Regions from separate parts of the Arthrobacter ginkgonis genome, predicted to be linked through region 1. Evidence: riboswitches for the same ligand, from Rfam matches in the RefSeq annotation. Region 1 holds a riboswitch; each other region holds the start of a gene.
The links. A riboswitch is a leader RNA that binds a small molecule or an ion and turns the genes downstream of it on or off. The one in region 1 is predicted to bind thiamine pyrophosphate.
Positions count from the first base shown of each region.

Region 2: linked by a shared signal. The riboswitch ahead of thiC (phosphomethylpyrimidine synthase ThiC) and the one ahead of ABD912_RS01615 (YkoF family thiamine/hydroxymethylpyrimidine-binding protein) in region 1 are both predicted to bind thiamine pyrophosphate.
Region 3: linked by a shared signal. The riboswitch ahead of ABD912_RS06340 (ECF transporter S component) and the one ahead of ABD912_RS01615 (YkoF family thiamine/hydroxymethylpyrimidine-binding protein) in region 1 are both predicted to bind thiamine pyrophosphate.

Region 1 is NZ_BAABEO010000006.1:20,209-27,497, reverse strand. It holds gene ABD912_RS01635 (MFS transporter) at 1-316, opposite strand, end outside; gene ABD912_RS01630 (energy-coupling factor transporter transmembrane component T family protein) at 439-1,245, opposite strand; gene ABD912_RS01625 (ABC transporter ATP-binding protein) at 1,242-3,044, opposite strand; gene ABD912_RS01620 (ECF transporter S component) at 3,049-3,678, opposite strand; gene ABD912_RS01615 (YkoF family thiamine/hydroxymethylpyrimidine-binding protein) at 3,707-4,375, opposite strand; TPP riboswitch at 4,408-4,517, opposite strand; tRNA gene ABD912_RS01610 (tRNA-Lys) at 4,720-4,792, opposite strand; gene ABD912_RS01605 (hypothetical protein) at 4,910-5,569, shown strand; gene ABD912_RS01600 (DUF2252 domain-containing protein) at 5,602-6,996, opposite strand.
Region 2 is NZ_BAABEO010000035.1:13,737-21,025, reverse strand. It holds gene ABD912_RS22380 (PepSY-associated TM helix domain-containing protein) at 1-654, shown strand, start outside; gene thiC (phosphomethylpyrimidine synthase ThiC) at 833-2,461, opposite strand; TPP riboswitch at 2,477-2,585, opposite strand; gene ABD912_RS22370 ((R)-mandelonitrile lyase) at 2,714-3,133, opposite strand; gene ABD912_RS22365 (SDR family oxidoreductase) at 3,177-3,944, opposite strand; gene ABD912_RS22360 (helix-turn-helix transcriptional regulator) at 3,958-4,851, opposite strand; gene ABD912_RS22355 (MFS transporter) at 5,007-6,572, shown strand; gene ABD912_RS22350 (alcohol dehydrogenase catalytic domain-containing protein) at 6,572-7,289, shown strand, end outside.
Region 3 is NZ_BAABEO010000008.1:812,032-819,320, reverse strand. It holds gene ABD912_RS06375 (Na+/H+ antiporter subunit A) at 1-177, shown strand, start outside; gene ABD912_RS06370 (Na(+)/H(+) antiporter subunit C) at 174-659, shown strand; gene ABD912_RS06365 (Na+/H+ antiporter subunit D) at 656-2,293, shown strand; gene ABD912_RS06360 (Na+/H+ antiporter subunit E) at 2,290-2,946, shown strand; gene ABD912_RS06355 (monovalent cation/H+ antiporter complex subunit F) at 2,943-3,209, shown strand; gene mnhG (monovalent cation/H(+) antiporter subunit G) at 3,206-3,688, shown strand; gene ABD912_RS06345 (DUF4235 domain-containing protein) at 3,708-3,977, opposite strand; TPP riboswitch at 4,064-4,194, shown strand; gene ABD912_RS06340 (ECF transporter S component) at 4,250-4,870, shown strand; gene ABD912_RS23535 (ATP-binding cassette domain-containing protein) at 4,874-7,289, shown strand, end outside.

The sequences.
Region 1 (7,289 bases):
CGAGCCCGGCCCAGGCCTGCGCGGCGATGGCGACGGTGCTCAGCCAGAGCACGGCCGAGGACGCCAAGGCGACCTTGCGGCGGTCGCGGGAGTCGGCGATCGCCCCGCCGTAGAGCCCGGCCAGCACCAGCGGGACCAGGGCGAACAGCCCCAGCAGGCCCACGGCGAAGCTGGAGCCGGTCAGCGCGTAGACCTGGAGGCTCACCGCGACCAGGGTCAGCTGGCTTCCCACCGCCGAAAGCGCGCTGCCGATCCACAGCCTCCGGAAGGCGGGGCTGAGGCGCAACGGGGTAAGGTCGGCAAGCAGTTGGGGCACCCGGCGAGCCTACTCCCCCGTTTCCTCGGTGCGGAAAAGGGCGGGGAGCCCGTTTCCGCGCTTTACGCCCCGGGTCCTCAAGCGAAGCGGGGCGGAGGAGTCAGGCGAAGCGGGCCGGGCCGTCAGGCGAAGAGCGAACCGTGGCCTTCCCAAAAGCCCAGGGCCGCGCTGGCGGCGAAGACCAGTGCGATGGCGAGCAGCACCGCGACGGCCAGCCACCCGTCCGTCCGCCCGAGGGGCACCGGGCGCCACGTGGTGCGGGGTCCGAGGCCAAGGCCCCGCGACTCAAGGGATTGGGCCATCCGTTCCCCACGGCGCAGCGAGACCACCAGCAGGGCAAAGGCGGAGCGGCCAAAGGAGAGCAACCCGCTGCGCGGGCGCCCGTCGGACCGCAGCGGGGCACGCACCTGGTGGGCGGAACGGATGGTCTGCCATTCGGCCGGCATTTCCTGCAGCATGCGGTAGCCCGCCAGCACCGCATAGGTCATCCGCACGCCCAGCCTGGCGTGCTGGTGCAGGCTGGTCATCAGGGCGACCCCGTCGGTCGAGGCGACGAAGCCGATGGAGAGCATGCCGATCACCATGCTGCGCAGGCCCAGGGAAGCGCCGACGGCCAGTCCCTCGGCGGTGACGCCCAGTCCGGCCACTTCCCAGACCGTGGTTCCGGGACGGCTGAGGGCGTTGACCACCAGCAGGCCGAGGCCGAACCCCACTAACGGGATGTGCGACAGCAGCAGGATCCGCGCCGGAATCCGGGCCGACGCCGCCACGGCCGCCAGCGCCAGGACATACAGCACGGCCGGCGTGACGGGGTCGAAGACGAAGAGCAGCGCGACCGATACCGCAAACAGCAGTCCGAGCTTGACTGTGGGGTTGTGCCTCCCCAACGGCGAGTCCGTGAACCGTCGAGGTTCAATGCCGGCGCTCACGCCCCGCGCTCCTCTCCGTGGCGGGGGACGGCGGCATCCAGGGCGGTGAGCACGGCGCACATCTGGCCCGCTGTTTCGAAAGTCTCCAGCAGCCACTCAAGGAGCGGCGGCACGGAAAGGCCGGCCCGTGCCAGCACCTCGCGCTGGGCGAGCACTTCGAAGACCGGCCCGTCGGCGATGACGGTCCCTTCGGCAATGACCACCGCGCGGTGCGCCACCGTTGCCGCGGTCCGCAGGTCGTGGGTGGAGAACAGGATGGCGCGGCCTGCCGCCGCAGCCAGCCGGAAGGATTCCATCATCGCGATGGCCGCCCGCCGGTCCAGCCCGAAGCAGGGTTCGTCGGCCAGCAGGGCGGGCCGGGGGTGGGCAAGCATGGCGGCCACGCTGAGCCGGCGTTTTTCGCCGCCCGAGAGCCGGAAGGGATTCTGGTCGGCGAGGTGCTCCAGGCGGTGTTGCCGCAGCAGCTGCTCCACCACCGGTTCCGCTCCGGCCGCGAGCCCGTAGCCCAGTTCGCCGCGGACCGTTCCCGCCACGAACTGGTGCTCCGGGTTTTGGAACACCATGCCGGGCCGCGCGCCGGTCACCTGTCCCGCGGCGGGCTCCAGCAGTCCGGCCAGGGTCAGCAGCAGCGAGGTTTTCCCGGTGCCGTTCGCGCCGAGCAGGGCGACGATCTCGCCGGGGTTGACGGCGAGATCAATGTCCGTGAGCAGTGCGCCGGGGCCCGCCGTTGCCGGGGTGGAGGAGCGGCGCTTGCGGCGGCGCTGGCCGGCCGCATTCCGATCCACCGACAGGCCCACCGCCCGCAGCGCCGGCGCTTCCCGGTGGGACGGAGGCCCTCCGGCGGGTGCGGGAAGGGGGTGTGCGCCGGCCAGGTCCTTCAGTCCGGCGCGCACCGTCTCGGCGCCGAGGCCGCCCGGGCAGCCGAAGACCGCCTGCAGCTCCGTTTCCAGCGGCAGCCAGCAGCCTCGGGCCTGCAGCTGGGGAGCCGCTTCGGTCAGGACCTCCGTGGTGGGTCCGTCGAGGAGGATTTCGCCGTCGCCGTTCAGCACCACGGCCCGGCCGGGCAGGCCGGCCAGGCCGCGGCGTCCGGCGTACTCGTCCATGCGGTGCTCCACCAGGACAACGGCCGGCCCGTATTCGTCGACCGCCCGCTCGATCGCCTCCCGGACGGAGGCGATGCCCTCGGCGTCGAGCATCGAGGTCGGCTCGTCGAGCAGGAGCACCGCGGGCTCGGCGATGAGGCTCGCGGCCAACGCCACCCGCTGGCCTTCCCCGCCGGAGAGCTGGGAGGTTTTGCGCAGCCGCAGTCCACCCGCGTGGACGGCGTGCAGCGCCGCATCGATGCGGCCGGAGATGGCAGCAGGATCAACGGCCCGGTTTTCCAGCGGAAGTGCCAGTTCCTGTTCCACATCCGGCAGGCAGACGGCGGAGGAAGGGTCCTGGGCCAGGACGCCGACGCTGCGGGACAGTTCCGCCACGTCGGTGTCCAGGGTGTCCGTTCCCCGCACCCGCACCGACCCGGACAGCTGCACCGCCACGGCGTGCGGGATGACCCCGTTGACCAACTGCAGCAGGGTGGATTTTCCGGCGCCGGAGGGGCCGAAAACCATCAGCTGCTCACCCGGTTCCAGCCGAAGGTCCACCTTGCGCAGCACCGGCCCCGTCCGGCGGGGAAATTCCACCGAGACATCGTTCAGCTCCACGGCCGGAACCGTGGACGGGGCCTGCCGGGCAGCCGTTCGGCTCCGGGCAGCGGCGCCGGGCTTGGGTTCGACGGTCCCGGGGTGGGCAGCGGCCATCAGGCTAGACCTTGCTGATCGGGTCGGGGCTGATCCGGTCGCGGCCGATCGCGAAGTTGTCGACCACTCCGGTCTTCGCCAGGGCCCCGACGATGGTTTTTGCCAGCAGGCCGCCCAGGATGAGCCCGGAGGCCAGTTGCAGGACCAAGCGCAGGACGAACAGCTCCTGGCCGTACCAGCCGAAGCGGAAAGCGGAGAAGAGGAACACCAGTCCTGCCCCGAGCAGGCCCGAGAGGGCGAAGGTGCCCCAGCCGAAGGAGCGGTAGCCGCGCAGCGCGAACGGGATCTCGCTGCCCAGGCCCTGGATCGCGGCGGAGACGAAGAGGATCGGGCCCACGGCGGAGCCAAGGAACACCACTTCGATGACCGATGCCAGCACCTCGGCGATGATCCCGACGAAGGGCCGGCGGATGATGGCCACGGCGATCGGCGCCACCAGGAGCCAGCCGCCGATCAGGAAGTGCTGGGCCAGGTCTCCGGCCGGGCCCATGAGGATGGACAGGCCGGTCCAGGCCTGGACCAGGACCCAGTAGAGGAAGCCGAATACCACCCCCAGCACCACCATGAGGACCAGGTCCTTGAGCGCTAAGGCGGGGCGTTTGCGGGCAGGGGTCAGCGTGCTGTGAGAAGTCATGGAAGTAACCCTTGAAGTAGGTGGAGGCTTAGCGGGCCGAGGGGCTGTTGATGGAGAGCGTGAGGTGGGTGGTCACGTGCTGGACGGTGCGGCCGACCAGGACCCAGCCGGCAGCCACTGTCTCGAGGATGCGGGCGATGTCGCCCTCCAGGCGGGTGACAAAATGTTCCGACTTCACGAACGTGCCCTTGGCCTTGGCGTAGTCGACGGCGGCGTAGATGTCCCGCATGTGGTCCGGGTCCACGCCGTCGCGGCCGGTGTCCTCCAGCGGGTACAGGGCCCACTCCGCTGCCGCCTGCACCCCGGTCTCCTCCAGTTCGACGATCTCGCTGCGCAGCGGGCCGGCTCCGCCGGGAAGTTCGCATTGCACTTCGCCGGGGCAGCCGCGGGAGAGGTGCACGGTGGCAACAACGTGGGCACCGCCGCGGCCGGCCGCCGAAATGAGCTGGCTCAGGTACCGCAGCAGGTCCGGCTCCCGGCCGGCCACGAAGGTGCTCACGTCGCCCGTCTGAACCTCCAGCCCGGTGGCATCGGCCTTCTGCAGCGACCCGAGGATGACCTCGGCGTAGTCGGCACTCATCACGGCCAGGGTGACCCTGGCACCAATGCCGAAGTTGTCGTGACTCAGGGTGGGGCTGCCGGCGGCGGCAGGCGCCAAGGCAGGGTCGGTGACTTCAGTGGGGTAATTCGGATGCATTTTCGCGCCCTTCTGTTGTGAGAAACAGGGCACAGGATTCGATGTTGACTCCCTGCGCTGGCATGATCCAGATCAGGTTCAACGGTCGAAACTTGAGAAGTTTCCTCTCAGCCCGGCTCACCGGACTCCCGTGTTCAGCCACGACCCTACACCGGCCCGCGTGGCCGCCGCCTGCCGCAGCGGGCGGAAGGCGGACTGTGACGCAACGGGGCTCTGACGCACCGGGAATCTGACGCAACGAAGGAAGGCCGGCGCGCAGCCGAAGCGCCCGGGCAGAGAGGCCCCGGCAAAGGGGCCGGCAAAAAGGAATCCCCGCCTCCGCGGGGAGGACGGGGATTCGGCGGTGGGCCCCGCGGGGATCGAACCCGCGACCCGCGGATTAAAAGTCCGATGCTCTACCAACTGAGCTAGAGGCCCGCCAGACCGTAAAGGCCTTCAACAATGCTAGCGGATCTCCCGGCGTTGCCTCGTGCACTCGCCGCGGACACGCCCTCCCGGCGCCACGCCCGCGGCACCGGAGTATCCTCTTGTCGCATGAGCGCAGTCCCAGCCAGCGGGTCCGGAGCCTCGGCCCCGCGCCCGCACAAGCCCGTCCCGTTCGCGCCGGTCGACTTCGAACCGTTCGTGGGCGGGGCCGATCCGGCCCGCGTGTCCGAGGCCGCCCACCTGGCCGCCGCGGCCCTGGTGCATCAGGGGCGCGCGAGCACCGATCCGGCGGTCACCCGACGGCTGGTGAAACTGGCGGACAAGGAAGGCTTGGAGGCGATCGCCGAACTGTGGGCGGAGAGCCCGCCCCGGTCCCTGCCCGGTGCCCTGTGGCGGCTGTACGCGCTGCGCGCCGCCACGGTGCAGAACCCCGAACGCATGGCGGCCTACTTCCGCGAGGGCCGGTACGTCGCGCAGGTCCAGCACGTGGTCGCCGGCGTCGCCGAGCCGCCCGGGGCGGATGAGCTGCGTTCGATGGCGGATTCGATCCTCTCCGGCGCGTTCGACGGCGAGTTCGACGTCGCGCTGGAACGTTCCGCCGCGTACTGCCGCGTCGTTGCGCTGGGCCAGACGCACCACGCGGACGCCGCCGAACAGGCCAACGAACCGCACGCGACCAAGCTGACCCGCAGCGCACGCCAACTGGTCAAGACCGCCGAGGACCTGGAGGCTTCCGCGCGGGCCTGGCGTCGCGGCGAGCTGATCTAGCGTCCACGACTCCTCCCCACCCTCGCTGCGCGTTACACGTCCCGCAGGGCCTCTAGCCGCCCGACGCGGACGGCTTCCTCCAGGGCGGCGTGGTCGGCTTCCGTCTGGTCCGCGTACCGGCCCGCCCAGGTGGTGACGGCGACGTCGAAGCTGTCGCCGTTGCCGAGGTATCCGGAAAGGAAGCGGCTGCCAGGGCTCTGGCAATGCGCCCGGGCCAGGAGTTCCCCGCACAATTCGCCGTAGGTCTCCGCCGCGGACGGGGACAGTTGGGCGAGGTCCAGCGAACCCTTCAGGTCGCGGTACTGGCGCAGGTAGTGGTCGCGAACGATGCCGTCCTCCCCCTTCACGCCGCGGACCCAGCCGAGCATGGGATCCGACTGGGCCTGCAGGATCCGTTGCGCCGCCACCACGCGGAAGCCGTGGCCGTGGAGGATCAGCTGCTGGGTGACGGCGTTCGGCGCGTCCGTGACTTTCCCGTGGGTCTCCAGGACCGAACGCCCCGCTTCCTTGGACTGCATGAACAGGAGGTCCCCGGAGGGGCCGCGGAGCATGAACAGGAAACAGCGGGTGCCGACGCTGCCCACGCCGACCACGCGCGAGGCGCAGTCCACCATGCTGTATTGGCTGAGCAGGAGGGCAGTATCGGTGCGCAGGGTCCTGCGGTACTCCTCGAAGAGGCCGGAGAGGCGGTCCCAGTCGGGGTTGGCGGGCCGGCGGACCAAGGGAGGCTGCTCGGCGATGCGCTGGATGCCGTTCTCCGTCACGGTGGTCAGCTTCTCCATCACGCGTTCGGAGGTGCTCTGGCGGGCCTTGCGGGCCGCCTGGTGGGCCATTTTCGGCAGCGCCTCCGCCTCCACTTGGTAGTAGTAGCGTTCCAGGACGGACATGTCGTACAGGCGGTGCACCGTGGTGCGGTAGGAACGCACGGAGGCAGCGGCAGCGTCCCTGCAGCGCGCTTCCGGATGGCCGTTGGCGCGGCCATTCAGCCACAGGCTGGCCGCCAGCCGCTTCACGTCCATCTCCCAGGCGCCGGGGTAGGCCTCATCGAAGTCGTTCAGGTCGAAGACCAGCCGCCGTTCCGGCGAGGCATAGAGCCCGAAGTTCGCCAGGTGCGCGTCGCCGCAGGCGATCACGCGGTAGCCGGTGGCGGTGTCGCGGGCCAGGTCGTGTGCCATCACGGCCGCGGCGCCCCGGTAGTAGGCGAAGGGCGATTGCAGCATGCGCCCGATCCGGACCGGGACCAGGTCCGGCTCGCGGGTGGTGTGCTGCCCGGCCAGGATCTCCACGGGGTCCCGCTCCGGCAGCTCGAAGCGCGCGTGGTTCCTGCGTGGAACCAGCGCGCGGACGCGCCGGCCGGCCTGCAGGTCTTCCTCGTCCGGACGGGAAACCTCCGGGCCGGGACTGTCCGGGCGGGAAACGTTCGGCATGGCTCCCCCTCGATCTGCCGGTATGTGCAGCGGTGTGGGCGGTGCCGGCTTAAATTGCCGGCGGGCCTACGGCGATTGTAGTCACTGCGGGTTTTCCGGCACCATGGATGGCCGCGACCGGGTGGGGGCGTATTGACAGAAAGGCCCGGTGGGAAGAAAACTATTGGCGGTGCCGGATCGCGGCAGCCCCGGGCTCCATCTTTCAGCCGCTACGAGCGGCCTGCCGCCGAGAGGCGCTCCCGGTTCGGCACCATAAGCTTGAGAAACGGCCCCAATCAGTACACCTAGGCCAC
Region 2 (7,289 bases), on a different contig from region 1:
TCCCGCGAGCTCGCAGCGGACCCATCCCACGCGCACATGGGCCATGAGGGCCACAGCGGGCACGTGATGGCGGAGCCGGCCGCCACCGTCCCGAACGGCGGGTTCGACGCCGCGCTGGCCGCGGCCCGCGGGGCCGGCATCGACGCCGCCAAGGTGGAGATCAGGCCCGGCGCGGCCGGCGGACAGGCCTGGTCCGTGGCCGAGATCGACCGGTCCTGGCCCACCCAGGTCGATGCCGTATCCCTGGATCCGCGGGACATGGCCGTGGTGGACAGCATCGACTTCAAGGACTTCTCCGTGCCCGCGAAGCTGTCCCGCTGGGGCATCGACGCGCACATGGGGACGCTCTTCGGCGTGGCGAACCAGGTGGTCCTCCTGGCGCTCGCCGCCGGGCTGGCCTGCATGGTGGTGTGGGGCTACATGATGTGGTGGAAGCGGCGCCCCAAGGCGGCCACGGGGCTGCGCTTCGGACCGCTGCCGCGACGCGGAGCCCTGCGCCAAAGTCCGTGGTGGGCCGTGCTGGCGGTTGCCGCCGTGGCGGTGCTCGTGGGGTTCTTTGTCCCGCTGCTGGGGATTTCGCTGGCGGGCTTCCTGCTGGTGGACCTCTTCCGGGCGGCCGCCGCCCGGCGCCGGGATACGGCTCCGGCCGGGTAGCTGGCCGGGTAGGGCGGTAGCGGACCGTCCGGAACCATAGTGCAAGAGCTGCTGGAATGGCTGATCCATTCCAGCAGCTCTTGCACTACCGTCGGCCCGACTCCGAACCTAGCTGTCCATGGCCCCGAAGCCGCCGACCGCCGTCGCGCCCTTGCCGCGTTCGGCGAGCGCCACGGGGTCAGACGGCGCGGATCGGCAAGTAGACGGAGCTGCCCATGCGGGCGAACTCCGCGGACTTGTCCGCCATCCCGGCCTCGATGGCCTCCAGGCTGTCCAGCCCGTTCTCCTGCGCGTAGGTCCGAACGTCGGCGGAGATCCGCATCGAGCAGAACTTCGGCCCGCACATCGAGCAGAAGTGCGCGGTCTTGGCCGGCTCCGCAGGCAGGGTCTCGTCGTGGTACTCGCGGGCGGTGTCCGGATCCAGCGACAATGCGAACTGGTCCCGCCAGCGGAACTCGAAGCGGGCTCGGCTGAGCGCGTCGTCGCGTTCCTGGGCCCTGGGGTGCTGCTTGGCCAGGTCCGCGGCGTGGGCGGCGATCTTGTAGGTGATCACCCCGACCTTCACGTCGTCGCGGTTGGGCAGGCCCAGGTGCTCCTTCGGGGTGACGTAGCAGAGCATGGCGGTGCCCGCCTGGGCGATCATCGCCGCGCCGATGGCGGAGGTGATGTGGTCGTAGGCCGGGGCGATGTCCGTGGCGAGCGGGCCAAGCGTGTAGAACGGGGCCTCCTCGCACAGTTCCTCCTCAAGCCGCACGTTCTCCACGATCTTGTGCATCGGCACGTGGCCGGGGCCCTCGATCATGACCTGCACGCCATGGGACTTGGCGATCTTCGTGAGCTCGCCAAGGGTGCGCAGCTCGGCGAACTGGGCCTCGTCGTTGGCGTCGGCGATCGACCCCGGACGCAGCCCGTCGCCGAGCGAGAAGGTGATGTCGTACTTCCGGAAGATCTGGCACAGCTCCACGAAGTGGGTGTAGAGGAAGCTCTCCTGGTGGTGGGCCAGGCACCAGGCCGCCATGATCGACCCGCCGCGCGAGACGATGCCCGTGACGCGCTTGGCCGTCAGCGGCACGTAGCGCAGCAGCACCCCGGCGTGCACGGTCATGTAGTCCACGCCCTGCTCCGCCTGCTCGATCACCGTGTCCCGGAAGATTTCCCAGGTGAGGCTGGCCGGATCGCCCTTGACCTTTTCGAGGGCCTGGTAGATGGGCACGGTGCCGACGGGGATCGGCGAGTTGCGCAGGATCCATTCGCGGGTCTCGTGGATGTTCCGGCCGGTGGAGAGATCCATCAGGGTGTCGGCGCCCCAGCGGGCGGCCCACACCATCTTCTCCACCTCCTCCTCGATCGAGGACGTGACGGCCGAGTTGCCGATGTTCGCGTTGATCTTCACCGCGAAGGCCTTGCCGATGACCATCGGCTCGGACTCGGGGTGCCGGTGGTTGGCCGGGATCACGGCCCGGCCGCGGGCGACCTCATCGCGGACCAGCTCCGGCGAGACGCCTTCGCGGGCGGCGACGTACGCCATTTCTGGGGTGATGATTCCGGCGCGCGCCCAGACCAGCTGGGTCGCGGCGCCGTCGATCGGTTCCGGGTGTTCCCACCCGTCACGCGTTTTCGCCAATCCCACCTCGACGTCGATGCGTGCCTGCGGATCCGTGTACGGGCCCGAGGTGTCGTAGAGGTCGAAGTGCTCTCCATTGCTGAGATTAACGCGCCGCACGGGGTAGCTCATGCCCGGGAAGCCGGGCACGTCCTCGTAGCGTTTGGTGCTGTCCTGGATGGGGCCAGTGGTGACAGCGGACATGGTTGTAGCGTCGCTTGTGCGCATTTTGATCTCTTCCTACGCCGGCATTATCCGGTCAGGTTCAACGGTCGACGGCCCTAGCCGTCCTCTCAGCTCGCTGGTGCGAGCTCCCGTGGAGGGTGTTTACAGCGCTGGAGCGTAGCACGCATCGCCCGCCGCTTTCGAACCGTGTCCACGGTCCGACAGCGGCGGGCGCGTCCGGGCGCGTGCTTTTCGGCGTTCGTGGCGGAGCGCTTTTCGGAGACCGGAGCGCTAGGTGCGCGCCACGGCCTGGCCGCGGTACTCCTCCTCGGTGACGTGCTCGCCCCATTCGGTCTCCGGCACCTCCGCGTCGCCGGTCCCCTCCCACATGGCCAGATGGCTCATGAAGTGGTCGGTGGCCGCGCCGTGCCAGTGCCACTCGCCCGGCGGGGTGTAGACGGTGTCCCCGGGCCTCATCACGACGACGTCGCCGCCGCGGGCCTGGACGAGTCCGGTCCCCTCGAGCACGTGCAGAGTCTGGCCCACGGCGTGGGTGTGCCAGGCGGTCCTGGCGCAGGGGGCGAAGCGGACCATGTTGACGCGCATACGCGAGGGCTCCGGCCGCGGAGCGGCGATGACGTCGAACCAGACGTCTCCGGTGAACAGTTCCGCCGGGCCCTTGGTGCTCGGCATCGTGGGTTGGATCTCCATGGGGTCTCCTGTCGGTCGGGAAAAGGGGCTGGGCCGGAAATGGCTAGCTGGCGCGCAGCCGGTCGAGGTCGGCGCGCAGGCTCTCCGGCTCGCGCGCCAGGGGCAGCGTGCCGGAGTCCTGGGCCGCGTCGACGGCGCCGGACACATCGGCCAGCACGTCGGCGAAGAGTCCGGCCCAGTCCCGCGGGGCGGGACCGGCCTCGGCGAACAGCTCGAACGTCTTGCCCGCGGCCGTTGCGGTGAGCAGGCTGCGGACCAGGACCTCGGCAACCTGGGCGCGGTCGACGGCGCCGGAGCGGCGGTCGCCCTGTGCGAGGACCAGGCGCCGGTCGCCGGGCCCTGCCGCGTCGAACCATCCCGGGCGGACGATCGTGTAGGGGTGGCCGCTGGCGCGCACGAGGCGCTCCGAGCGGCGCTTCCAGTCCAGCAGGTCCTGATAGGCGCCGTTGTCGTCGCGGGTCACGTTGATCGATGTCATGAGCGCGATGCGCAGCGCGCGCCCGTCCAGCGCACGCAGGACGTTGGCCACTCCCCCGTAGTCGACGCGTTCGTAGGCGCCGGCGTTGTGCGCGCCGTGGGTGAAGACGACGGCGCCGACGCCGTGCACCGCGCGGGCGAGCGTCTCCGGGTCCTCAAGGTCGCCGTGGACGATCTCGGTGCCCGGCAGGAGGCGTCCGGCCCGGCCGACGTCGCGGGCCAGGGCCCGAACGGCCAGGCCGTGGCGGGCCGCCGCAGCGACGACAAGCCGGCCGACGCTCCCGGTGGCGCCGATGACGAGGACGCCGCCGGGAACGGTGTCAGGGTGGTTCATGTGTGCTGCTCCATCAGAGGTGTCGGTCGTGCTCGGAGGTTCGGTCCGCGGTCCGGTCCGCCGGTTCGGTGCCGGCCGTCCAGCTGGCCAGGAGATTCAGCGCGTCCTGGGACGGGGACCCGGGTTCGGCGGTGTAGGTGATGACCACAAGGCCCGGATCCGCGGGCAGTTCCATGGCCTCGTAGTCCAGGTCGAGGTCGCCGACCAGCGGATGGTTCAGGCGCTTGCCTCCGGTCCGGTGGAAGCGCACGTTGTGCGCGGCCCACCGGGTGCGGAACAACTCGCTGCGGGTCGACAGCTCCCCGATCAGGTTGGACAGGCCCCGGTCGTAGGGCCGGCGGCCGGCCTCCGCCCGCAGGATCGCCACCGAATCCTCGATGACCCGGTCCCAGTCGCGGAAGAAGCGCTCGGCGCGGGGGTCGAGGAACGCGAACCGGGCGGAGTTCGGTGGCTGGACGGGGCTGTCGAAGATCTCGCCGTAGAGCGCCCGACCGAGCCGGTTCGCCGCCAGGATGTCCATGTTGCCGTTGCGCACGAAGGCCGGCGTGCCCATGGCGTCCAGCACGCGCTGGAGGGTGGGCCGCACCTTCTGCGGGGCCTGCCGGCGGCCTGCCGGGGTGGACGGAGCCGCCGCCCGGGCCAGGTCGAAGAGGTGGGCCCTTTCGGCCTCGTCCAGCTGCAACGCGCGCGCCAGCGCATCCAGAACGCTGTCCGAGACGCCCCTGAGGTTTCCGCGCTCAAGCCGGATGTAGTAGTCGATGCTCACCCCGGCGAGCATCGCGACCTCCTCCCGGCGCAGCCCGGGAACTCGCCGGTTTCCCCCGTAGGCGGGCAGCCCCGCCTGCTGCGGGGTGATCTTGGCCCGCCGGGTGGCCAGGAATTCGCGGATGTCGTTCCGATTGTCCATGCCTTCCACGCTAGAAGCCCGGGACGCGTTCCGGGAGGCCCTGCCAGTACCTGTAACGGCAGGACCTCCCGCCCGCGCCGGGACGCTGTTTCTCTGGAAAGGCAACCCGACCGGAGCCGCCCCGGGCCGGTACCGACGCACCCGAAGGACTACGAGTGAACAAGAGATCCACCCGCCGCAGCAATCCCACGGCGGTCCTGGCGATCATCCTGGTGAGCTATTTCATGATCGTGCTGGACACCTCGATCGTGATCACCGGCCTGCCCAAGATCCGCGACGAGCTGGGATTCACCGCAGCGGACCTGTCCTGGGTCCAGAACGCCTACGTGTTGGTGTTCGGCGGCCTGCTGCTGCTCGGAGCGCGCGCCGGGGACATCCTCGGGCGGCGGCGCGTGTTCGTCGCGGGCCTGGTGGTCTTCGGCCTCGCCTCGCTCGCGATCGGGGCCGCGCCCTCCGCGGCGTGGCTGCTGGCCGCCCGCGCGGTGCAGGGCGTGGGCGCCGCGGTGCTCGCACCCTCGAGCCTGGCGCTGCTGACCGCCGGCTTCCCCGAGGGGCGCGAGCGAACCCGGGCCCTGGCCGCGTACGGTGCGACCGCTGGCATCGGGGCCAGCGTCGGGCTGGTGCTGGGAGGCCTGCTGGCGGACTGGCTCTCCTGGCGGGTGGGGTTCCTGATCAACGCACCCATCGCCGTCGTGATGGTCTTTGCCGCCCTGCGGCAACTGCCCGAGACCGAACGCCGCGCCGGGCGCTTCGACCTCGCCGGGGCGGCCTGTTCGACGCTGGGCATGGGTTCCCTGGTCTACGGCATCGTCCATGTGGCCGACGCCGGGTGGGGCGACCCCGCCACCCTCGGCGCGCTTGCCGCCGGGGTGGTGCTGATGGGCGGCCTGGTGCTCAACGAGGCCCGGGCCCGGCAGCCGATCATGCCGCTGGGCCTGTTTGCCAGCCGGGAACGCTCGGGCGCCTACCTAGCCCGGCTGCTCTTCGTCGGCGCGATGATGGGCTACTTCTTCTTCACCACGCAGTTCCTCCAGGGCGTCTACGGGTTCGGCCCGCTGCAGGCCGGGCTCGCGTTCATGCCGATGACGGTGGTGAACTTCTTCGTGGCCCTCGCCGTTCCGCGGCTGACCGGGAGGATCGGCAACACGGCGCTCCTGGCCTCCGGCATCGCGGCCACCCTGGCGGGAATGGGGTGGCTCAGCCGCCTGGAGGCGGACAGCCCGTACGTCGTGGCCGTGGCCTTGCCGATGGCCCTCATCGGCATCGGGCAGGGCTTGGCGTTCGGACCGCTGACCGCGGCCGGCATCGCCGGCGTCGGGTCCCGGGACGCCGGTGCGGCGTCCGGCGTGGTGAACACCGCCCACCAGCTCGGCGGCTCGCTGGGCATCGGCATCCTCGTGCTCGTTGCCGCCGCCGCAGGTACCGGCAACACCGCCGGGGTCCTCGCCGCCCAGGTCTCCGCCGCCCAGGTCTCCGCCGCCCTGGGCGGCGGCACGGTCCTGCTCGCCCTCGCGCTGCTCGCCGTCGTCGGACTCGTTGTCCGCTGGGATGCCGTTCGTTGGGATGCCGTTCGCCGGCGGCGGCCGCACCCCACTGGCCCGAGCGACCCTGCCAAGGGGGTATTGCCAGTACCCGTAACGGCAGGGACTCCCACAACCCAACCCGACCCTGTTGGCTGGAAGCAGCCAACAGGACACAGAGAAACGGAAACAACTACCTGATGCGAGCAACCTACATGTTCGGTGCCGGCGACGTGCGCGTGATCGACGTCCCCGACCCGGTCATCGAGCGGCCCACCGACGCGATCGTGCGGATCGTGCGCGCCTGCGTGTGCGGCTCGGACCTGCACCCCTACCACGGCCTGCCGGCCACCGCCGAGGGCATCCCCATGGGCCACGAGTTCGTCGGAGTTGTCGAGGAAACCGGCAGGGACGTCGCGACCCTGAAGAAGGGCGACCTGGTCATCGCCCCCTTCGCCTGGTCCGACGGCACCTGCGACTTCTGCCGCGAGGGCCTGCACACCTCCTGCCGCCACGGCGGGTTCTGGGGCAGGAACGGCATCGGCGGCGGACAGGCCGAGGCCGTGCGCGTCCCGCTGGCCGACGGCACCCTCGTCAAGGTCCCCGTCGGCGAGGACTCCGCCCTGCTGGCCTCCCTGCTCACTCTCTCCGACGTCTACGGCACCGGCTATCACGCCGCCGTCAAGGCCGGGGTGAACGAACGCACCACCGTCACCGTTATCGGCGACGGGGCCGTGGGCCTGATGGCCGTGCTCTCCGCCAAGCAGCTCGGCGCCGAGCGCATCATCCTCATGGGCCGGCACCAGGCCCGCACGGACCTGGGGCGCGAATTCGGCGCCACCGACGTCGTTGCCGAACGCGGCGAGGCGGGCATCGCCGCGGTCCGTGAGCTCACCGGCGGCGACGGCACCCACACCG
Region 3 (7,289 bases), on a different contig from region 1:
GACCACAAGTTCGTCACCTCCACGTTCTTCGACATCGGCGTGTACCTGGTGGTGGTCGGCCTGGTCGCCGACGTGCTGCGCAGCCTGGGCGCGGAGATCGACGAACGCACCGAGGGGCGCAGCCCCACCGCGCCGCACGCGGAACCCGAGGACGAGGAACTGGAGGCGGCCCGGTGACCGTGAACGTGACCCTGCTGGCGGTGATGGGCGTCCTGTTCGCCACCGGCATCTACCTGCTGCTCGAGCGCAGCCTGACCCGGGTGCTGCTGGGCATCGTGCTGATCGGCAACGGGGCCAACCTGCTGATCCTGGCCACCGGCGGCATTCCCGGCCTGGCCCCCCTTTACGTGGCGGGCACCCCCGCCGAGGACTACAGCGATCCGCTGCCGCAGGCGCTGATCCTCACCGCGATCGTCATCACCTTCGCGGTCACCGCGCTCCTGCTGGCCATCATCTACCGCTCCTGGGTGATCGCGCGCCGTGACGAGGTCGTCGACGACGTCGAGGACCGCCGCGTCGCGGCCCAGCCCAGCTTCGACCCCGAGGAGGACACCGAGATCCCGCTCGAAACCACCGAATTCGACCCCACGGAACTCCCGTCCGCAGCGGACGACGCCGGCACGCTCGCCGGCGAGGCCGGCACCGGAGGGCAGCGATGAGCGCCCCGCTGGCCGCCGTCTCCTTCGCCCCCCTTGCCGTCGCCCTGCCGCTGCTCGGCGCCGCGCTGGCCTTCGTGCTGCGCCGGCACACCGGCGCCCAGCGCGCGGTCACCATCTCCACGCTGGTGCTGACGCTGGCGCTGGAGACGTGGATGCTGGTGGGCGCCTGGCGCCACGGGGCCCAGGCCGTGCTGCTCGGAGGCTGGGCGCCCCCGTGGGGCATCTCCATGGTCGTGGACGAGTTCTCCTCGCTCATGCTGGTGGTCTCCACCTGCGTGAGCCTGGCCGTGCTCCTCTACGCCACCGGCCAGGGCATGGCCGACGGGGACGAGGACGGCCCGATCTCCGTGTTCCACCCGACCTACCTGATCCTGGTCGCCGGCGTCTCCAACGCCTTCCTCGCCGGGGACCTGTTCAACCTCTACGTCGGCTTCGAGATCCTGCTGACCGCCTCCTACGTGCTGCTGACCCTCGGCGGCACCACGGCGCGCATCCGCGCGGCGGTGACGTACGTCGTCGTCTCCGTGGTCTCCTCGGTGCTGTTCCTCCTGGCGATCGCCATGATCTACGCGGCCACCGGAACGGTGAACATGGCGGACCTGGCGATCAAGCTCGGACAGATCGACTACGGAACGCAGGTGGTGCTGCACCTGATGCTGTTCGTGGCCTTCGGCATCAAGGCCGCCGTCTTCCCGCTCTCCTTCTGGCTGCCCGACTCCTACCCGACCGCGCCGGCCCCGGTGACCGCGGTGTTCGCCGGCCTGCTCACCAAGGTGGGCGTCTACGCGATGGTGCGCACCGAGACGCTGCTCTTCCCGGGGGACCGGATCAACACCCTGCTGATGGTGGTGGCGCTGCTGACCATGCTGGTGGGGATCCTCGGCGCGATCGCGCAGGCGGACATCAAGCGTATGCTCTCCTTCACCCTCACCAGCCACATCGGCTTCATGGTCTTCGGGCTCGCGGTCGGGAACGTGGTGGGGCTGGCCGCGGCGGTGTACTACGTGGTGCACCACATCATCGTGCAGACCTCCCTGTTCCTGGTCACGGGCCTGATCGAGCGCCGCGGCGGCACCTCCAACGTGGACCGGCTGGGCTCGCTGGCCCGGCTGTCCCCGGTGCTGGCGGTGCTCTTCTTCCTCCCCGCGATGAACCTGGCCGGCATCCCGCCCTTCTCCGGGTTCCTCGGCAAGCTGGGGCTGATCCAGGGCGGCGTGGAACTGGACACCCCGCTGGGCTGGGTGCTGGTGGGCGGCTCCGTGGCCACCTCGCTGCTCACGCTGCTGGCGGTGGCGCGCGTCTGGAACCGGGCGTTCTGGCGCAAGGCCGAGGACGCGGAGAACCCCGACCCGCTGCTGCTGGTCACGGCCGCCGACGGGTCCCCGATCACCACCTACCGCTCCGTGGCCAACTCCGGTAGCCGCTTCAGCGGCCGCGGGGACACCGCCCTGCTGCCCCGCGGCATGGTCGGGCCCACCGCCGGCCTGGTGGCCCTGGGCGTTGCCCTGACGGTGTTCGCCGGCCCCCTGTTCCAGCTCAGCGAGCAGGCCGCGAGCCAGATGCTCGAGCGCACCCCGTACATCGAGGCCGTCTTCGGCGCCGAGGCGACCTACGAGCCCGGGAGCCTGAAGTGATCCGGCGCGGAGGCCGGCCCGGCGCGGGCGCCGCGCAGCAGGGGCCGCGTCTGACCTTCTGGATCGAACTGCCGCTGCTGGTGTGGATGGCCCTGGTCTGGGGGGCGCTGTGGCAGGACTTCTCCGCCGGCAACCTGGTGTTCGGCTTCCTGATCGCCCTGGTGGTCGTCAACGTGTTCCGGCTGCCGCCGGTGGAACTGAGCGGACGCTTCAACGTCTGGCGGGCCTTCGTGTTCGCGCTGGGGTTCCTCTGGGACGTGGTGCTGGCCAGCTTCCAGGTCTTCGCCCTGGCCGTGTTCCGCGGACCGCGCGTGCGCAGCGCCGTGGTCGGCGTGCGCCTGCGGACCCGTGACGACCTCATGGTCACCGCCGTTGGCCATGCGCTGACCCTGGTGCCGGGCTCGTTCGTGGTGGAGGTGGACCGCGTCAGCTCCACGCTGTACCTGCACGTGCTCAACGTGAACACGCACGCCGAGGTGGAAAAGGTCCACAGCCACATCCTGGACATCGAGGCGCGGCTGATTCGCATCATGGGCACGCGCGAGGAGGTGGCCAGGATCGATGCCGAACGGGCAGGCCAGGCCTCCCCGCCGCCGCAGAACCACGATTTCACCCCGCCCGGCGGGATCACCGCAGGGGAGGAGGCGCCATGATGATCGCCGTCGCTTGGATCTGCGGGGTGCTGCTCTCGGTCGCCGCCGCGCTGGCCATCGTCCGGATCGCGCGCGGACCGTCCATCCTTGAGCGCGTGCTGGCGCTGGACGTGCTGCTGATGATCGTCGCCGCCGCGCTGTGCGTGGACATGGCGGTGAACAAGCACACGAACAACCTGGTGTTCGTGGTGGCCGCCTGCGTGATCGGCTTCATCGGCTCGGTGACGGTTTCCCGCTACGTGACCGACCGGAGGAACTCATGAGCGGCGCCCTGGACACCGTGCTCGAGGCCGTGGCGGGCGTGTTCCTGGTGGTGGGCTGCCTGATGTCGGTGGCCGCCGGCATCGGCATGCTGCGCTTCCCGGACCTGCTCTCCCGCATGCATGCGGCCACGAAGCCGCAGGTGCTGGGCCTGGTCCTGCTGCTGTCCGCGGTGGCGATCGAATTGCGCAGCTGGGCGCTGGTGCCGGTGCTGCTGCTGGCCTGGCTGCTGCAGCTGCTGACCGCACCGGTCAGCGCCCACATGGTGGGCCGGGCCGGCTACCGCACCAAGCACCTGAAGAAGGAGACGCTGCTCGTCGACGAACTGGACCAGGTCGTGGCCCGGGCGGCGCTGCAGGACGGGGCCGGAGCGGAGGGCCACGGACGCGAATCCTCCGGCCGCGAACCCGCCGGGCACGACGCCGGCCTGGACGCCGCGGGCCCTGACGGCGGTGCCGCCGCCGGTCCGGCCGGCACCTAGCCGGCCGGAGGGCGGAGGGCTAGGACTCGTCCGCGTCCTGGCCGAGGCGGGAGATCGCGAACCGGGTGCCGTGGCCGGTGAGGACCTCGATGGCGGCCCCCACGGCCGCGGAAACCATGGCGAAGGCCAGCACCTGGCGCAGCGAGGACTTCACGTTGGCCTCGGTGTCGCCTGGCCGCGGCGGCCTGGCGCCGGTGACCTTGGTCCAGACCAGTTCGACCACCTTGGCGCCGGCAAACCCGGCGGCGAGGGTCACAAAGGGTCCGGCCAGCTTGAGCAGTGTCTTCATCAACGGTTCTCCCAACTAGACGATGCCCAACCAGACAAAGGGCGGTACGGCCACAGCATAGCGTGGCTGTACTATGGCATGACTGAAACAAACGACAGGGGAGCGCCTGCGCCCGGCCCGTACGGCCGTGCAGCCAGGGCGCTGAGAGTGCGGATCGCCGCAGACCCTCGAACCTGCTCCGGCTAGTACCGGCGAAGGGAGTCGAGATCTCAGGGTGCAGCGGCACATGCCGCCGAATCCCTCCCCTCCTTGCCCTCAAGGAGGAATACATCATGGCCCACCCGGTCAACACCGTCCCCGCCGCACGCCGTTCCTGGCGCGTCGTCGACATCGTCGTCGCCGCCGTGATCGCGGTCGCCTCCGGCGTCATCTTCTGGGGCTGGAACCTTGCCTACGCCGGCATCGGCGGACTGTTCCTGTTCTTCCCGCCCGCATCCTCCGTGGTCACCGGCATGTGGCTGTTCCCCGCGGTCCTGGGCGCCCTGATCATCCGCAAGCCGGGAGCCGCCCTGTTCTGCGAACTCGTCGCCGCCGTCGTCTCCGCGTTCCTGGGTTCCCAGTTCGGCCTGACGGTCCTGGCTTCCGGCCTGATCCAGGGCCTGGGAGCGGAACTGGTCTTCGCGCTGTTCCTCTACCGGCGCTGGGACCTGGTTACCGCCCTGCTCGCCGGCGCCGGCGCCGGCCTGTTCGGTGGCATCAACGACGCCTTCATCTTCAACTGGTTCCCCGAATACACCACCGCCATGAAGATCGTGTACGTCGCCGGCACCACCCTCTCCGGCGTCGTCATCGCCGGCCTGCTGTCCTGGCTCGCCACGCGCGCCCTGGCCCGCACCGGCGCGCTGTCCGCGCTCGCCTCGCGCAAGGCCGCGCAGGAACCGGTGTTCGGCTAGGCCATGTCCGCAGACACCGGAACGACGGCGGCCGCCTCCGCGCCCGGCGGGGCCGGCGCCCGGCCGGAAGCCGTGGTGCCGGCCGCGGTGTCCGCGCGCGGGTGGGGCTGGCGCCACGCAGGCCGCTCCGCCCCCGCCATTAGGGGCCTGGACCTGGAGATCGCCCCCGGGGAGCGGGTCCTGCTGGTGGGCCCGTCCGGGGCCGGCAAATCCACCCTGCTGCACGCCCTGGCGGGAGTGCTGCACCACGACGAGGAGGCCGAGGACTTCGGCGACCTGCTCGTCGACGGCCGCCCGGCCGAGGCCTCGCGCGGGCGGGCCGGACTGGTCCAGCAGGACCCGGAAACCCAGGTGGTCCTTGCCCGCGTGGGGGACGACGTGGCGTTCGGGGCGGAGAACCTGGCCGTCCCGCGCGCGGAAATCTGGGACCGCGTGGCCGCGGCCTTGGATGCCGTGGGGCTGGACGTGCCGTTGGACCACCCGACGGCGCACCTGTCCGGAGGGCAGAAGCAGCGCCTGGCGCTGGCGGGGATCCTGGCCATGCGGCCGGGACTGGTGTTGCTGGATGAACCCACCGCCAACCTGGATCCCGCCGGCGTGCTGGAAGTCCGCGACGCCGTGATCGCCGCGGTGGCCGCCACCGGGGCGACCCTGGTGGTCGTCGAGCACCGCCTGGCCGCCTGGGCCGGGCACATGGACCGCGTGGTGGTGCTCGAACCCGGGGGAGGGGTGTCCCACAGCGGGACCCCCGAGGAACTGTTCGCCGAGGGCCCTGTCCGCACCGAACTGATCGAGGCCGGGGTGTGGGTGCCCGGGCACGTGCCGGTCGTCGAACGGGCGGCAGGCCGGCCGGACGCCACGCCGGGACCGGTCCTGCTTGCCGCCGCCGGCCTGGCGGTTTCCCGCGAAGCGTCCCGCCGCCGCCGGTCCCCAAAGGGTCGGCGCGCGGTGCTCTCCGGCGTGGACCTGGACCTGCGCGCCGGCGAGGCGGTCGGCATCACCGGCCCCAACGGGGCCGGCAAATCCACGCTGGCGCTGACGCTGGCCGGGCTGTTGGAACCGGCCGGCGGGCAGGTCCGTGCCGCGCCGGACCTCGCCGGCGGGCTGTCCCCGGACCCCTTCCGCTGGAAGGCCGGCGACCTGGTCAGCCGCATCGGCACCGTGTTCCAGGAACCGGAGCACCAGTTCGTGGCCTCCACCGTGCGTGAAGAGCTGGCCTTCGGACCGCGCCACGCGCGCCACCCGGGCACCGGGCGCCCGCTCTTCACCCCCGAGGAGGTGGAGCGGCGCGTGGACGAGCTGCTGGGCCGGCTCCGGCTGGGGCACCTGGCCGACGCCAACCCCTTCACCCTGTCCGGGGGAGAGAAACGCCGGCTCTCGGTCGCGACGGTGCTGGCCGCCGGCCCCAACGTGCTGGTGCTGGACGAGCCCACCTTCGGCCAGGACGCCAACACCTGGCGCGAACTGGCGCTGCTGCTGCGCGAGGAACTGGCCGCCGGCCGCACGGTCCTGGCCGTGACGCACGACGAGCACTTCACCGCGGCGTTGGGCGCCCGCACCGTCGCGGTCGGCACCGTCCCGGTTGGCATTGTCCCGGGCGGCAGTGGCGTGACCGGTGCCGGGGCGGCCGGTGCCGGTACGCCGGGACGGGATCCCGGGATCGCCGTCGCCGATGCCGCCGCCCGCAGCGTGTTGGGCCGCGCGAACCCGCTGGCCAAAATGGTCGCCGTGCTGCTGGTGACCGCGGGGCTGGTGGCCACGCTGGACTGGGTGAGCGCGTCCGTCGTGGTGGTCGCCTGCCTGGCCCTGCTGCCGCTCTCCGGGGTGGGACCGTTCGCGTTCCTGCGCCGGGCCTGGCCGCTGGCGGTGGCCGGGCTGATGGCGGCCTGGGGCACCGCGCTGGTCGGCAACGACTCCGGTGCGGTGCTGCTGGACCTGGGGATCTTCACGCTCACCGAAGGGTCGGTGGCCGCCGGCGCGGCGACCGGCCTGCGCGGTTTTGCCGTGGCGCTGCCGGCGGTGCTGGTGATGGCCTCCACCGATCCGACGGACCTGGCCGACGCGCTGGCCCAGAAGGCGCGGCTGCCGCACCGCTTCGTGCTGGGCGGACTGGCGGCGCTGCGGCTGCTGGGACTGCTGGCCGAGGAATGGCGGACGCTGGGCATGGCCCGGCGGGCCCGCGGCGTCGGTTCCCACGGCAGCGCCGGAGCTCGCCTGCGCGCGAACCTGGGGCAGGCGTTCGGGCTGCTGGTGCAGGCCATCCGGCGTGCGTCGCGGCTGGCCGTGACCATGGAGGCCAAGGGCTTCGGCGAGGGCCCGCGCACCTGGGCGCGGGCGTCCGTGTTCACCGGCCTGGACGCGTGGGTGCTGCTCGGCGGCGCGGCGGTCGGGGCCGCCGCGATCGGGGCCGCCCTGGCTG